Regions from separate parts of the Cellulomonas sp. JZ18 genome, predicted to be linked through region 1. Evidence: riboswitches for the same ligand, from Rfam matches in the RefSeq annotation. Region 1 holds a riboswitch; each other region holds the start of a gene.
The links. A riboswitch is a leader RNA that binds a small molecule or an ion and turns the genes downstream of it on or off. The one in region 1 is predicted to bind thiamine pyrophosphate.
Positions count from the first base shown of each region.

Region 2: it holds a riboswitch for thiamine pyrophosphate, as region 1 does, so the genes downstream of both, GC089_RS16915 (thiamine ABC transporter substrate binding subunit) here and GC089_RS06760 (YkoF family thiamine/hydroxymethylpyrimidine-binding protein) in region 1, are expected to answer to the same signal.
Region 3: it holds a riboswitch for thiamine pyrophosphate, as region 1 does, so the genes downstream of both, GC089_RS01420 (MFS transporter) here and GC089_RS06760 (YkoF family thiamine/hydroxymethylpyrimidine-binding protein) in region 1, are expected to answer to the same signal.

Region 1 is NZ_CP045245.1:1,479,545-1,484,626, reverse strand. Features, by position in the region: gene GC089_RS06775 (glutathione S-transferase family protein) at 1-978, shown strand, start outside; gene GC089_RS06770 (CHAD domain-containing protein) at 975-1,895, shown strand; gene GC089_RS06765 (hypothetical protein) at 1,959-2,318, shown strand; TPP riboswitch at 2,416-2,538, shown strand; gene GC089_RS06760 (YkoF family thiamine/hydroxymethylpyrimidine-binding protein) at 2,674-3,372, shown strand; gene GC089_RS06755 (ECF transporter S component) at 3,369-4,067, shown strand; partial or broken gene GC089_RS06750 (ATP-binding cassette domain-containing protein) at 3,989-5,056, shown strand.
Region 2 is NZ_CP045245.1:3,745,708-3,750,789, reverse strand. Features, by position in the region: gene GC089_RS16925 (SulP family inorganic anion transporter) at 1-253, shown strand, start outside; gene GC089_RS16920 (DUF4235 domain-containing protein) at 272-550, opposite strand; TPP riboswitch at 664-784, shown strand; gene GC089_RS16915 (thiamine ABC transporter substrate binding subunit) at 852-1,949, shown strand; gene GC089_RS16910 (iron ABC transporter permease) at 1,966-3,693, shown strand; gene GC089_RS16905 (ABC transporter ATP-binding protein) at 3,690-4,859, shown strand.
Region 3 is NZ_CP045245.1:316,019-321,100, reverse strand. Features, by position in the region: gene GC089_RS01420 (MFS transporter) at 1-1,283, opposite strand, end outside; TPP riboswitch at 1,272-1,382, opposite strand; gene pheA (prephenate dehydratase) at 1,437-2,393, opposite strand; gene GC089_RS01410 (hypothetical protein) at 2,534-4,759, shown strand; gene GC089_RS18310 (hypothetical protein) at 4,714-4,959, shown strand; gene GC089_RS01405 (glycosyltransferase family 2 protein) at 4,931-5,082, opposite strand, start outside.

The DNA of each region.
Region 1 (5,082 bases):
TACATCACCACCCGGATCACCGCGGACGGGCGCGACGGGTGGCCCGTCGAGCCCGGGCGGTACCGGCTCGTGGTGTCCCGGGCGTGCCCGTGGGCCAGCCGGGCCGTGATCGTGCGGCGCCTGCTGGGCCTGGAGGACGCGCTCTCGATGGGCGTCTGCGGCCCGACGCACGACGAGCGGTCCTGGACCTTCGACCTCGACCCGGGCGGCGTCGACCCGGTGCTGGGCATCCCCCGCATCCGCGACGCCTACCTGCGCCGGGACCCGGAGTACCCCCGCGGCATCACCGTCCCGGCGATCGTCGACGTGCCGTCGGGGATGGTCGTGACGAACGACTTCGCGCAGATGACGCTCGACCTGGAGACCGAGTGGACGGCGTACCACCGCGCCGGGGCGCCGGACCTGTACCCGGACGCGCTGCGGGACGAGATCGACGAGGTGGCGCAGCGCGTCTACACCGAGGTCAACAACGGCGTGTACCGGTGCGGTTTCGCCGGCTCGCAGCGCTCGTACGAGCGGGCCTACGAGCGCCTGTTCGCGGGCCTGGACTGGCTGAGCGAGCGCCTCGCGGACCGCCGGTACCTCGTCGGCGACACCATCACCGAGGCCGACGTGCGGCTGTTCACGACCCTCGTGCGGTTCGACGCCGTCTACCACGGCCACTTCAAGTGCAACCGGTCCAAGCTCACGGAGATGCCGGTGCTGTGGGCCTACGCGCGCGACCTGTTCCAGACCCCCGGCTTCGGCGACACCGTGGACTTCGTCCACGTCAAGCAGCACTACTACGAGGTGCACCGGGACATCAACCCGTCGGGCGTCGTGCCGCGCGGTCCGCTCCTGGCCGGCTGGTTGACGCCGCACGGGCGCGAGGCGCTCGGCGGTCGGCCGTTCGGCGACGGGACGCCGCCCGGGCCGGTGCGGCCGGAGGAGCGCGTCCCCGCGGGGCACGGTGCAGCGGGCGACGAGGCCGGGGAGTGAGCGCGCCCGAGCTCGCGCACGCCCCCGTCGAACCCCGCGACGGCACCGCGCGCGAGCACGTGCGCGCCGCCGTCGCCGCGGGCGTCGCGGCCCTGGTCGCCGCCGGGCCCGGGCTCCAGGACGGCGACGACGAGGCCGTGCACGACGCCCGGGTGGCGACCCGGCGCCTGCGCGCCGCGCTGGGCGTGTTCCGCCCGGTGCTCGACCGCGAGCACGTCGCGCCGCTGCGGGCGCAGCTGCGCACGCTCGGGCGGCTGCTGGGGGACGTGCGCGACCCGGACGTCGAGCGCGCGGCGCTGCTGGACCTGCTCGACGCGGAGCCGGCCGAGCTGGTCGTGGGGCCGGTCCGCCGTCGCGTCGACGACGACCGGCGGACCGCGCGCACCGACGCGCTCGAGCGCCTGCACGCCCACCTGGCCTCCGGCGAGCACCGGCGCCTGCTCGCAGCGCTCGCCTCCCTGGCGGAGGACCTGCCGCCGGGGCCGCGCGCCGACGAACCGGCCGAGCGGCTGCTCCCCCGACGGGCACGCAAGGCGTGGCGCCGCTTCGACGCGGCCGTGGAGCGGGCGACCGCGGTGCCGCCCGGTCCCCGACGGGACGAGGCGCTGCACGCCGCCCGCAAGGACGCCCGCCGTGCCCGGTACGCGGCCGAGGTCGCGGCATCTGCCGTCGGCGCCCCGGCCCGGCGCTCGGCGCGCCGGGCGAAGGCGGTGCAGGCGGCGCTCGGGGACCAGCACGACGCGCGGGTCCGCCAGGCGTCGCTGCGCAGGGTCGCGATGCAGGCCCACCTCGACGGGGAGAACGCGTTCACCTACGGGCGGCTGCACGCCCTGGCGCAGGTCGCGGCCGACGCCGCCGAGCGGGACGGCCTCGTGGCGATCGAGCGGGCGCGCCGCGGGCGGGGCTGGCTCGGCTGAGACGCGTCGCCCGTACCGGCTCCCGGCGCGCCGCGGCGCGGGCCGCTCCGTAGCGTGGACGGCATGACGGAGCGCGCCGAGGTGGACCAGTTCTTCGACGAGTACCGCCGCGGGCTGCTCGCCCGCGACACGGCGGCGGTGGCGGGTCTGTACGCCGTGCCGGCGCTCATCGCGTTCCCGGCGCAGTCGCTGGCGGTCGCGGACCGCTCGCAGACGGAGGCGTTCTTCGCCAGCGCGTGGGAGCAGGACGACGGGGTCGACGACGTCACGTCCGAGGTGCGCGTCGTGGCCGAGACCGGGCACAGCGTGTGGGCCGACGTCACATGGCGCTACGGGGACGAGCGGACGGAGCGGTTCATGTACCAGCTCGTCCAGGACGGCGACGCCTGGCGCATCGCCGTCCTCACGCCGCTGACGTCCTGACGCTGCGGGCGAGGTGCGGCCGGCGGGCACGGGACGCCCCCGCCCGCCGTCCCGGGCACCCTGGTCACGGCGTCGCGGGGCGCGCTAGGGTCGGCGCCACACGCCCCCGGGGAGCGCAGGAGCGCTGAGAGTGCCGGCCGGACGCCCGTCGTCCCACCGGCTGACCCGTGGAACCTGATCTGGTCAGCACCAGCGTAGGGAGCAGGGCTCGTGTCGCGGCGACCCGCGGCGCGCCTCCTCCCGTCGCGCGCCCGCACGGGTGCACGACGGGCGGGCGCGTCCGCGTGCCGGCGGGGCTCGCCACCTCCTCCTGCCCGGTTGCGTCCTCCCCGGGGGCCCGACCCCGGGAGGACCCGTGACCCCGACCACCACCCCCGACGCCGCCACCGACGCCGCGGCCGACACCGGCACCGGCACCGCGAGCAGCGCCCCCGCCGCGCACGACGACCGGCGGACGCGCGCCGCCGCGCTCGGCGTCGGCGCGCGCGTGTCCGTGCACCCGCACCGCGACGACTTCGCGCCCGTGCTCCTCGCGGCGCTGGACGCGCTCGACCGCACGGGCGTCGACGTGGTGACCGACGACGTCTCGACGCTCGTGCGCGGACCCGAGCCGGACGTGCTGCGCACCGTCGTCGCGCTCGTGACCGCCGTCGCGCGCGCCGGCGGGCACGTGGTGGCGCACGTCCACCTGTCCCGCGGCTGCCCCGGCGAGGTCGCGTGCGACCTCGGCGACGACGTCGTGCTCGCCCCGGTCGACCTGCCGCTGCCCGCACCGGTCGGCCTGCCCGCGAGCGCGCACTGGGCGCTGTACCCGCTCGGCGTCGACGGGCACCTGGACGCGGTGCTCGCGGCCGTCGAGGAGGCGGGCACGCGGGTGCGCGTGACGCCCGAGCACTACGTCACCCGGCTGGACGGGGACCTCGCGGACGTGCTGGGCGCCGTGGCGCTCGCGTGGGCCCGCACGGGTGAGCACGTGCGGCACGTGGTGACGCACGTGACCGTCTCGGTGGGCTCGCCGTCCGCCGCCCCGGCGCACGTGGCGGTGACCCGGTGAGCGCGCAGGACGCCGCGCCCGCCGACGTGGACGCGCCGGTCGTCGACGTCCGGGCCCGCCGCGGGCTCACGCTGTCCGAGCTCGTGCTGCTGACCGTCCTCGCGGCCGTCTTCGGGTTCCTCTACTGGGCGCTCGTGCAGGCCTGGGGCGCCCTGCAGCTGGCGATGGGACCGTTCGGCGACCTCGCCCAGCACGTGCTCGTCGGCGGCTGGATGGTCGTCGCCCCGCTCGCGCTGTACATCGTGCGCAAGCCGGGGGTCGGGGTGGTGGTCGAGCTCGCGGCCGCGCTCGTCGAGGTGGCGTTCCTGGCGTCGCCCGTGGGGCCGATGCTGCTCGTCGTCGGTCTCGTGCAGGGTGCGGGCGCCGAGCTGGCGTTCACCTTGACCCGGTACCGGCGCTACGGGTGGTGGGTGTTCGTGCTGAGCGGCGTGACGGCGGCCGTCGCGAGCACCCTGCTCGGCATGGTGCGGTCCGGGTGGCACCTGCAGGACCTGTTCGCGCTGCGGGTCGCGCTGCAGCTCGTCAGCGGCGTCGTCCTGTGCGGGCTGCTGGCGCGCGTGCTCGGGGACGCGCTCGTGCGCACGGGTGTGCTCGACGAGACGGCCCTGGGCCGCGCGTGGCGGGCCCGGGTCGCGCGCGACGCCGGCGCGCCCGTCCCCGCGGCGGGCGCCGCCGGCGACGGGGCGCCCGCGTGATCGAGGTGGGCGGGCTGCGCGTGCGCTGGCCGCACGCCGACGAGGACGTGCTCGCCGGCACCGACCTGACGGTGCGGGCCGGCGAGCACGTCCTCGTGCTGGGCGCCTCGGGCTCCGGGAAGAGCACGCTCCTGCGCACGCTCGCGGGGGTCGTGCCGCAGCAGGTCGACGCGCACACGTGGGGCCGCGTGCACGTCGCCGGCCGACGCGTCCTGGCACCGTCGGGGCCGGGGCGGCCCTCCGTCCCCACCACCGCGACCGCGCACCTCGCCCGGGACGTCGGCACCCTCACGCAGGACCCGTGGGCGCAGCTGTGCCTGCCGACCGTGACGGACGAGGTCGCGTCCGGCCTGGAGCACCGGGGCGTGCCGGCCGCGGAGATCGACGCGCGCGTGGCGGACGCGCTGCGGGCCGTCGGGGCCGCCCACCTCGCCGGCCGGCGGACCGCCACGCTCTCCGGCGGTGAGGGGCAGCGGGTCGCGCTGGCCGCCGTGCTCGCCGCCCGTCCCCGGGTGCTGCTGCTCGACGAGCCGACGGCCCTGCTCGACCCGGCGGGTGCCGCCGGGGTGGCCCGCGCGCTGCGAGCCGCCGGCGGTCCGGACCCGACCACGCTGCTCGTCGAGCACCGGCTGGACGAGCACGACGGGGCCGGTCCGGGGGGCGCGGGCGGGCTGCCCGAGCGGGTGGTCGTGCTCGGCGCCCGCGGCCACGTCGTCGCCGACGGCCCGACGGCCGAGGTCCTCGGGGACGCCGGCGCGCACCTCGCCGGGCTCGGGACCTGGCTGCCGTGGGCCGCGGAGCTCGCGGCGGCCGGCGCGCGCCGGCTCGCCGACGTCGAGGCCGCCCCCACGCCCGCGCGCCGGCCCGAGGGTCGGGTCCTCCTCGAGGCGCGGGGCCTCGTCGTGCACCGCGGCGGACGTCGGGTGCTGGACGGCGTGTCCCTCGCCGTCCGCTCCGGCCGCGTCACCGCCGTCGTCGGGCTCAACGGGTCCGGCAAGAGCTCGCTGCTGCTCGC
Region 2 (5,082 bases), 1.8 Mb from region 1:
CGCCGTCGAGGGCGCGCTGTTCTTCGCGTCGTCGAACGACCTCGTGCACCGCTTCGACTACGCGGGCGACCCGGCGCGCGTCGTCATCGACCTGTCCCGTGCGCACGTGTGGGACGCGTCCACGGTCGCGGCGCTCGACGCGATCCGCACCCGCTACGCCGCCCGCGGCACCCAGGTGGAGTTCGTCGGCGTCAACGCGGACAGCAGGGCCCGCCTGGACCGCCTCGCCGGCACCCTGGGCGCCGGCCACTGAGGCGCCGCGGGCCGCGCGTCAGCGGGCGATGAGCTTGGCCGCGCCGCGCGTGGCGAGCACGCGCGAGAGGGCCACCACGGCGCCCGTGATCACCGCGGCCAGCGCCACCTCCGAGAACTTGATGTCCTCGTCCGTCGAGTCCGCGGCCGGCGGCTTGTGCCCCTTCGTCTTCTCCCACGCGGTGTCGACGACCTTGTTCGCGACCCACACGGCGCCGAGCGTCACGCCCATCCCGACGATCTTCGCCACCATCGACTTGTCGTTGTCCGCCACGCGTCCTCCCAGGTCGTGCGTCATGTCCGCTACCAGGGACGACGCTATCGGCGCACGCCGTGCTCCGCAGTCCGGTGCGGGCGCCGACGGCCCCGGACGGGCGTCCGGACCACCCGCGCGACAGGACTAGGATCGGCCGTGAACGACAGGGGAGCGTCGAGCGCCGCACGGGCGCCCGGGCGCTGAGAGTGCGGACCACCGCAGACCCTCGAACCTGATCCGGGTGATACCGGCGTAGGGAGTCGGGCAGCTCTTTCCCCGCCGGTCGTCGTGCCCGCGGGTGCGTCGTCGGCGGGGACCCCTCCGCACGACGACGGAGGACACGATGACCCCCCGCACGACCCGGCGCGCGCTCGCGCTCACGAGCCTGACCGGCGCCGCCGCGCTCGCCCTGACCGCCTGCTCGGCCGTCGGCTCCGGCGGCGGCGCGAGCGACGACGCGACCGGCACCGCCGACGCCGGCACCGTCACGCTCGTGACGCACGAGTCCTTCGCGCTGTCCGAGGGGCTGCTCGAGCAGTTCGAGGAGGAGTCCGGGCTGACCGTCGAGGTCGTGCAGCAGGCGGACGCCGGCGCCCTGGCGAACCAGCTCGTGCTGACCAAGGACGCGCCCCTCGGCGACGTCGTCTACGGCCTCGACAACGCGTTCGCGACGCGTGCGCTCGACGAGGGCGTCGTCGTCCCGGCCGACGTCACGGCCCCGGCGGCGCAGGACGCGGCGCAGTACGCGGTCGAGGGCGACGACGAGGGCGCGCTGACCGCGATCGACTACTCCGACGTCTGCGTCAACGTCGACACCGCCTGGTTCGCCGAGCACGGCGTGCCCGAGCCGACGACGCTCGAGAGCCTGCTCGACCCGGCCTACCGCGACCTGCTCGTCGTGCCCGACCCCGTCACCTCGTCGCCGGGACTGGCGTTCGTCCTCGCCACGATCGGCGCGTTCGGCGAGGACGGCTGGGTCGACTACTGGGCGGGCCTGCGCGACAACGGCCTGAAGGTCGCCGACGGCTGGAGCGAGGCGTACTACACGGACTTCACCGCGGGCGGCGGCGACGGGCCGCGGCCGATCGTGCTGTCGTACGCGTCCTCCCCGCCGGCCACCGTCCCCGAGGGCGGCACCGAGCCGACGACCCGCGCGCTGCTGGACACGTGCTTCCGCCAGGTCGAGTACGCGGGCGTGCTCGCGGGCGCCGACAACCCCGAGGGTGGGGCGCAGCTGATCGACTTCCTGCTCTCCGACGCCGTCCAGGCCGACCTGCCCGGGTCGATGTACGTCTACCCGGTCAGCACCGCCGTCGAGCTGCCGGAGGAGTGGGCCCGCTGGGCGCCGCTCGCGGAGCAGCCGTTCGAGGTCGCCCCGGCGGACGTCGACGCGCACCGCGAGGAGTGGCTGACGACCTGGTCCGACACGGTCGTCGGCTGACCGACCCGGGGACGACATGACGACGACGCTCGAGCGGGCACGCCCCGCCGCACCGGCTTCCGGGCCGCGCGGCGGCGGCGTGCCGCCCGGGCGCGTCCTGTTCTGGGGCGGCGCGGTCGTCGTGCCGCTGGTGTTCCTCGGGGTGTTCTTCGCCTGGCCGGTCGCGGCGATCGTCGGCCGCGGGTTCGTCACCGACGGCGGGCTCGACCTGGGCGGGTTCGCGGACGTGCTGGGGCGGCCGCGCACGTGGCGGATCGTCGGGCAGACGCTCACGCAGGCGACGCTCGGCACGCTCGGGTCGGTGCTGCTCGGGGTCCCCGCCGCGTACCTGCTGCACCGGTGCACGTTCCCCGGGCGCGGTGCGGTGCGGGCGTTCGTCACCGTGCCGTTCGTGCTGCCGACCGTCGTGGTCGGCGTCGCGTTCCGCTCGCTGCTGGTCGAGAACGGCCTGCTGGGCGGGCTCGGCCTCGACGGCACGATGACGGCGATCGTGCTGGCGCTCGTCTTCTTCAACACCGCCGTCGTCGTCCGCACGGTCGGCGGCCTGTGGGAGCGGCTGGACCCGCGCGCCGAGCAGGCCGCGCGCTCGCTGGGCGCCTCGCCGTGGCGCGCGTTCCGCACGGTGACGCTGCCGGCCCTGGCCCCGGCGATCGCGTCGGCCGCGTCCCTCACCTTCCTCTTCTGCGCGACGGCGTTCGGCACGGTCCTCGTGCTCGGCGGCCGGCAGTTCGGGACCGTCGAGACCGAGATCTGGGTGCAGACGACGCAGTTCCTCGACCTGCGCGCCGCCGCGGTGCTGTCGGTCGTGCAGCTCGTCGTCGTGGTCGCCGCGCTCGCGCTCGCCGGTCGCGCCCGCGCCCGCACCGAGCGGGCGCTGCACCTGACCGAGCCCGTCGACGCCGCGCACCCCGTGCGCCTGCGCGACCCGTTCGACCTGGTCGCCGTCGTCGTCACCGCCGTCACCGTCGCCGGCCTGATCGCGCTGCCGCTCGTGAACCTCGTGGTCCGCTCGCTGCGCACGCCGGACGGGTGGGGGCTGGGCAACTACGCCCGGCTGGCCGAGCCGGCCGACGTGCTGCGCGTGACGCCGTGGGAGGCGGCGGTGACGTCGCTGCGGGTCGCGCTCGACGCCACCGTGCTCGCGCTCGTCGTCGGCGGGCTGGTCGCGCTCGTGGTGTCGCGCCGCCCGCGCGCGGCCGCCGGGCGGCGGGCCGTCGCGGGCCTCGACGCGCTGTTCATGCTGCCGCTCGGGGTGTCGGCGGTGACCGTGGGGTTCGGGTTCCTGGTCTCGATGGACCGGCCGTTCGGGCTGCCGCTCGACCTGCGGACGTCGGGCGTGCTGGTGCCGGTCGCGCAGGCGGTCGTCGCGGTGCCGCTCGTGGTGCGCACGGTGCTGCCCGTGCTGCGCGCGGTCGACCCGCGCCTGCGGGAGGCGGCGGCGACGCTCGGCGCGTCCCCGGCCCGCGTGCTGCGGACCGTCGACCTGGCCGTCGCGCTGCGCTCCCTCGGCCTCGCGCTGGGGTTCGCGTTCGCGGCCTCGCTCGGGGAGTTCGGGGCGACGTCGTTCCTGGCCCGGCCGGAGAACCCGACGCTGCCGGTCGTGATCTTCCGGCTGCTCGGGCGGCCCGGGGTGGAGAACTACGGCACGGCGCTGGCGGCGTCCGTGCTGCTCGCGGCGCTGACCGCGGGGATCGTGGCGGTGTGCGAGCGGCTGCGCTCGCCCGGTGCGGGGAGCAGCTGGTGAGCGACGGGCTGGGTGTGCGGGACGTGGTGGTGCGGTACCCCGGTGCGGCGCGGGCGGCCGTCGACGGGGTGTCGCTCGACGTGCCCGTGGGCGAGGTCGTCGCGCTGCTGGGCCCCTCCGGGTGCGGCAAGTCGTCCCTGCTGCGGGCCGTCGCCGGCCTCGAGCCGCTCGCCGGTGGCGACGTCGCCTGGGACGGCGTCGGCGTCAGCGGCGTGCCCGTGCACCGGCGCGGGTTCGGCCTGCTGTTCCAGGACGGGCAGCTGTTCGGGCACCTCGACGTCGCGGGCAACGTCGCGTACGGCCTCGCGAGCCGGCCCCGGGCGGAGCGCTCGGCGCGCGTCGCCGAGCTGCTCGACCTCGTCGGGCTGCCCGGCACGCAGCGCCGCGACGTCGCGACGCTCTCGGGCGGTGAGCGTCAGCGGGTCGCCCTCGCCCGGGCCCTCGCCCCGCGCCCGCGCCTGCTGCTGCTCGACGAGCCGCTGTCCGCGCTCGACCGGTCCCTGCGCGAGCGGCTCGCGCTCGACCTGCGCGACGTCCTCGTCACCACCGGCACCACCGCGCTGTTCGTCACGCACGACCACGACGAGGCGTTCGCGGTCGCCGACCGCGTCGCCGTCATGGACGCCGGACGCCTGCTGCAGGTCGCCGCGCCCGCGGCGCTGTGGTCGCGGCCGGCGTCGCGGCGGGTCGCGGAGTTCCTCGGGTACGAGGCGTTCGTCGACGTGCCCGCCGACGTCGACGCCGCACCCGCGGCGGTGCGGGCCCTCGTCACGGCGACGGCCGCTGCGAGGGCCACGGCGACGGCCACGGCGACGGCGACGGCGACGGCGACGGCGCCCGCCACGGGGACGGCCACCGCCGCGTCCACCGGGTCGGGGGCCGCACGCCCGAGCGCCGGCACGACGCTCGCCCTCGCCGCCGGCGCGTTCGTCGTCGCGGAGGACCCGGCTGGGGCACCGCTGACGGCCCCGTGCCTCCTCCTGCGCTCGCGGCGCGGGCGGACCGAGGTCGTCGCGGACGTGCCGGGGGTGGGACGCGTCACCGCGCTGGCGCCCGCCGGGTGGTCCTGCACGCCGGGCGACGACGTCCCGCTGCGCGTCGACGCCGCCGCCGTCGCGCCGTTGCCCGGCGCGTGGGTCGCCCCGGAGCCGGCCGCAGAGGGCTGAGGCGCGCGTGCCGCGCGGCCGAGGAGGTGTCGCGGCGGAGGAGGGTCCCGGCGGAGGGCGTGCCGCGCGGCCGAGGAGGTGGTCCTCTGCGCGTGTGCGCACACGGTGCGTACGCCCGTGCGCGACACCTTCCCTCGCCGCCCCGACGCGCCCGAGGTCCCGCACGCGGGCCCTTCCCCGCGCCCCTCCTGCCGCCCTCGCCGTGCCGCCCGGGCGTGGGTAA
Region 3 (5,082 bases), 1.2 Mb from region 1:
ACGCCGCCCAGGGCGAGCACCGCCGCGACGGGCGCGACGTCGCCCCACGCCTGCTGCAGCGGCGGCAGCCAGAACGGGTAGAGCGCGGGCAGCACGATGGACAGCGAGTACGCCGTGCCGTACCCGCTGGACCGCACCGCGGGCGGGAAGCGCTCGGCCAGGTGCGCGCCGATCGGCCCGTACGCCGAGACGGTGACGACCTGCAGCACGGTGACGAGCGCGACCAGCGCCGGACCCGAGGCCGGCGCGCCGAACGCGGCGAGGTACGTCGCGGGGGCCAGCACGGCCGCGCCGGCACCGAACGCGACGAGGAACCGCCGGCGGCCGACGGGCGTCGACGCGTGCCCGCTCGCGACCATCGCGACCGCCGACACCGCGGTCGCGACGAGCATCGTCAGCGTGACGGCCCGCCCGTCGAGCCCCGCGACGACGTCCAGCTGCGACGTCACCACGGCCACCGCCATGTTCGTGAACAGCCACAGCCCCGTCATGAGCACCAGCAGCCGCCACAGCCGGTGCCGCTCCGCACCGACCAGCACGGACGTCAGCGGACGGGCCGCGGGCGCCGCCGCCGCGCGCTCCGGCGTGTCCCGCACGTGCCGGCGGAAGTGCACGACCGCGACGAACGCCAGCACCGCGCCGACGACGAACGGCACGCGCCACCCCCAGGCGGCGTACCCGTCGCTGCCGAGCGCGCCGAGCAGCACGAGCACCAGGGTGGCGATGGTCGCGTTCGCCGCCGGCGACATCGCCATGACGAGCCCGCTGACGAACCCGCGCCGGCGCGGCGCCGACCACTCGATCGCGAGCGGCACCGCCGAGGTGTACCCGCCGCCGATGAGCACGCCGCTGACGAACCGCAGCGCCACCACCGCGAGGAGCACCACCTCGTGGCTCATCGCCGCGACCGGCAGCGCCGCGATGAGCAGCGTGGTGACCCCGAGACCGAGCATGCTGGCCCGGGCGACGGCGGCCCGGCCGACGCGGTCGGCGAGCGAACCGAGCAGCGCGGCGCCGAGCGGGCGGCCGACCAGCGTCGCGACGAAGACCAGCCCGGCGTACGTGACGACCGCGCGGGTGCCGTAGAGCTCCGCCGCGACCGGCGCGAGCGCGAGGACGGGCAGGAAGATGTCGAACTGGTCGACGTAGTTGCCGAGGACGCCGCCGCGCACGGCCGCGCGGGCGGGGTCGGCGGCCGCCGCGGTGCCCGCGGAGGGCGGGGCGGGCGACGTCGCGGCCTCAGCCGCGGGCTCGGTGGGCAGGACAGGACGCACGTCAGGCATGGCACTCCCTACGCCGGCATGACCCGGACAGGTTCGAACGGTCGACGGCCCGACAGCCGTCCTCTCAGCCCGCTGGTGCGGGCTCCCGTGTGGTGGTGCCGGCGATGCTAGCGGCGGGTCACGGGCGGGCCGCGACCTGTCCACGGCGGGACGTCAGACCGCGCCGCCGGAGCGCAGGCGGGCGAGCCAGGCGCGTGCCTCGACGAAGTCCTCGTCGGCGGTGCCGACGTGCACGGTCGGCGCGACCGCGTCGGCGCGCGGGTACGACCCGAGGAAGCGCACGTACGGGCAGCGCCGGTGCAGGCCCATGATCGCCTCGCCCATCCGCTCGTCCGTGATGTGCCCCTCGGCGTCGATCGAGAACGAGTACCGGCCGAGCGCGTCGCCGATGGGCCGCGACTCGATGCGCGAGAGGTTCACGCCGCGCACCGCGAACTGCTCGAGCATCGCCAGCAGCGCGCCCGCCTCGTTGTCCGGCAGGTGCACGACGAGGCTCGTCTTGTCCGCACCCGTGCGCGCCGGCACCTCGCCGGGGTGCCCGACGACCACGAACCGCGTGAGCGCCGACGGGTTGTCCGCCACGTGCTCCGCCAGCGGCGTCAGCCCGTACGTCGCGACGGCGGACGGCGGCACGAGCGCCGCGTCGAACGGCAGACCCGCGGCGTCACCGGACGCGAGCGCCTCCACCAGCAGCGCCGCGGGCGCCGTGTTGCTCGTCGCGGGCACGTGCACCGACCCCGGCAGGTGCGCCGCGATCCACCGCCGGCACTGCACCCACGCGTGCGGGTGCGCCGAGACGCGGCGCACGTCCGCGAGCGCGGTCCCGGGTGCGGCGACGAGCGTGAACTGCACCGGCACCAGCACCTCGCGCAGCACGACGAGCGGGTCGCCGGTCGCGAGCGCGTCGAGCGTCGCCGTGACGCCGCCCTCCACCGTCGACTCGATCGCCACCACGGCGTAGTCGGCGTCGCCCGCCCGGACGGCGGCGATCGCCGACCCGACGTCGGTCTGCGGCAGGTACTGCGCCGCGTCCGGGGACGCGACCCGCCGCAGCGCCTCCTCGGTGAACGTCCCCGCCGGCCCCAGGTACGCGTAGCGCGGCACGCCCATCGCCCCTCCCGCTGCTGCCCGGCGGTCGCGCCGCACCGGTCCGCGTCCGGGGCGCACCCGCGCCCCGACGGACCGCTGCACGCGTCCGCGGCCGCCCGTGCGGCCCCGGCGAGCCTAGTGCGCGCACGTAGGCTGAGGCGGTGCCCCGGTCCCTGCGCGCCCTCGTCCCCGCCCTGCTCGCGGCGCTCGCGGCGGTGCTCGTCGCGGTGCTCGGCGTCGGCGTCGCGGCACCCGCGACCGCGGTCGGCACCGACCCGGCCGGCACCGACCCGGCCGGCACCGACCCGGTCCGCGCCGCGCAGGCGCCCGTCCCGGGGCCCGTCGTCCTCGTCGGGGTCACCGGGCTGCGCTGGGACGACGTCGGCTCCCTGACCACGCCCGCGCTGTGGGAGCTGTCCCGCGGCGGGTCCGTCGGGACCGTCGCCGCCCGCTCGGTCGGGTCGCGCGCCTGCCCCGCGGACGGCTGGCTCGCGGTGTCCGCGGGTGCGCGCGCGGCGGACCTGCCCGCCGAGGACCGCACGTGCCGCACCCTGCGGGACCCCGGCGAGGCCGGCACCGTGCCGGGGTGGGACGACTACCTCGCTGCCGCCGCCGGGGAGTCCTACGGCGCGCGGCCCGGGACGCTCGGCCGCGTCCTCGCCGCCGCCGGGACGCCCGCGGTCGGCATCGGGCCCGGCGCGGCGATCGCGCTCGCGGACCCGGACGGCGTGCCCGTCGGCGAGCACCTGCGCGGGCCGTCGACACCGGCGGCGCTGCGTGCGCTCGTGCGCGAGTCGGCCGCCGGCGGCGCCGCGCTGCTGGTCGTCGACGCCGGCCAGATCCGCGACCCCGGGTACGCCACCGCACCCCGCCTGCCCTCGAGCGGCCCGACGGCCACCGCCGGGCCGGCACCGGTCGAGGAGGAGGCACCGCTCGGTGGGGCGCCCACCGTCCCCGACCTGCCGGGCTCGGAGTCCATCGTCGAGCCGTCACGCGCGCAGCAGGCCGTCTCGGTCGACGAGCGCGTCGCGGCGGTCCTCGAGGGTCTCGGCAACCGTGACGCGACCGTGCTCGTCGTGTCGCTCGCCGACTCCGGGCGGGTCGTCCTGCAGCTCGCGGCCGCCACCGGCCCGGGGCTCGACGGCACGGTCTACGACGAGAACCTGCTGGCCTCGGGCTCCACGCGCCAGGCGGGCGTCGTGCAGAGCACGGACGTGACACCGACGGTGCTCGCGCTGCTCGGCCTCGCGGACGACGCCCCCGCGCTGCCGGGCGCCAGGATCCGGCCCGTCCCCGGCCCGGACACCGGCGCGGCACGCGTCGGCGCGCTCCTCGACGCGCAGCAGGAGGCGTCCGCGGTCACGCGGGTCTCCGGCACGTTCTCCGCGCGGCTGGTGCTCTCCCAGGCCGCCCTCTTCGTCGCCGCCGCGGTCGTGCTGACGCGGCGCGCGCGCACCGGCGGTGGTGGCCCCCTGCGGCCGTCGCTGCGCGTCCTCCAGGTGGTCGCGCTCGCGCTCGGCGCTGCACCGGTCGCGTCGTTCCTCGTCGGTCTGCTGCCCTGGTGGCGGGCGGACCGGCCGGTGACCGCGTTCTGGTGGGCGCTGGTGGGGTGGGTCGCCGTCATCACCGCGCTCGCGCTGGCCGGACCGTGGCGCCGGCACGTGCTGGGCCCGGCGGGCGTCGTCGCGGGCACGACCGTCGGCGTGCTCGTCGTCGACGCCCTCACGGGCTCGAACCTCGTCATCGACGCGCCCATGGGTGCCCACCGCATCCTGGCGGCGCGGTTCTACGGGCTGAGCAACCAGGCGTTCGCGCTGATCACCGCGGCCGGCGTGCTCGTGGCCGTGGTGGTCGCCGACGCGCTGCTGCGCCGCGGCCGCCGGGGGCGGCGGTGCTCACGGTGGTGCTCGTGGGTCTGGTGCTCGCGGTGGTCGACGGCGCGCCGATGTGGGGCGCGGACTTCGGGGGCCCGCCCGCGATCCTCGTGGCGTTCACGATGCTGGCGCTCGCGGTGGCGGGGCGGCGCGTGTCCTGGCGGCTCGTGCTGGTCGTCACCGCCGCCGGCACCGCAGCGGCGCTCGGCCTGGCCTACCTGGACTGGCTGCGGCCCGTCGCCGACCAGACGCACCTCGGCCGGTTCTTCGCGACCGTGCTCGAGGGCGGCCTGTGGGACGTCCTGTGGCGCAAGCTCTCGGTCAACCTGCGCGTGCTCACCTCCTGGCGCTACCTCGTGCTGGCGATCGGGGGTGTCGCGCTCACGTGGCTCGTGCTCGCCGGACCCCGCTCCCGGCGCGGCGCGATCCTCGGCGAGGGCTCCCCGCTCGAGGGCCTGCAGCGCGCGGTGCCCCTGCTGCGGCCGGCGATCGCCGCCACCGGCGTGGCCCTGACGATCGGGTTCCTCATGAACGACTCGGGCATCGTGGTCCTCGCGCTCGGGATCGCCGTGTCGGTGCCGTGCCTGGTCGCCGCGGCGGCGCAGTGGCGGCTCGAGAACGACGCCCTCCCGCCGGTCGCCGACGGCGGGGGGACCGTGGGGGCGACCACCGCCCCCGGCACCGTCAGCCCCGCGGACGCACCTCGGGCGTGAGCGTGCGGCGCACCGACCCCGCGGCCGCCCGCGCGCGGCGCGCGTTCACGGCGATCTGCACGTCGCGGTACTGCGCCGCACGGTGCAGCTGGCCCTTGAGGTCGGTGCCCGAGGGCCGGTGCC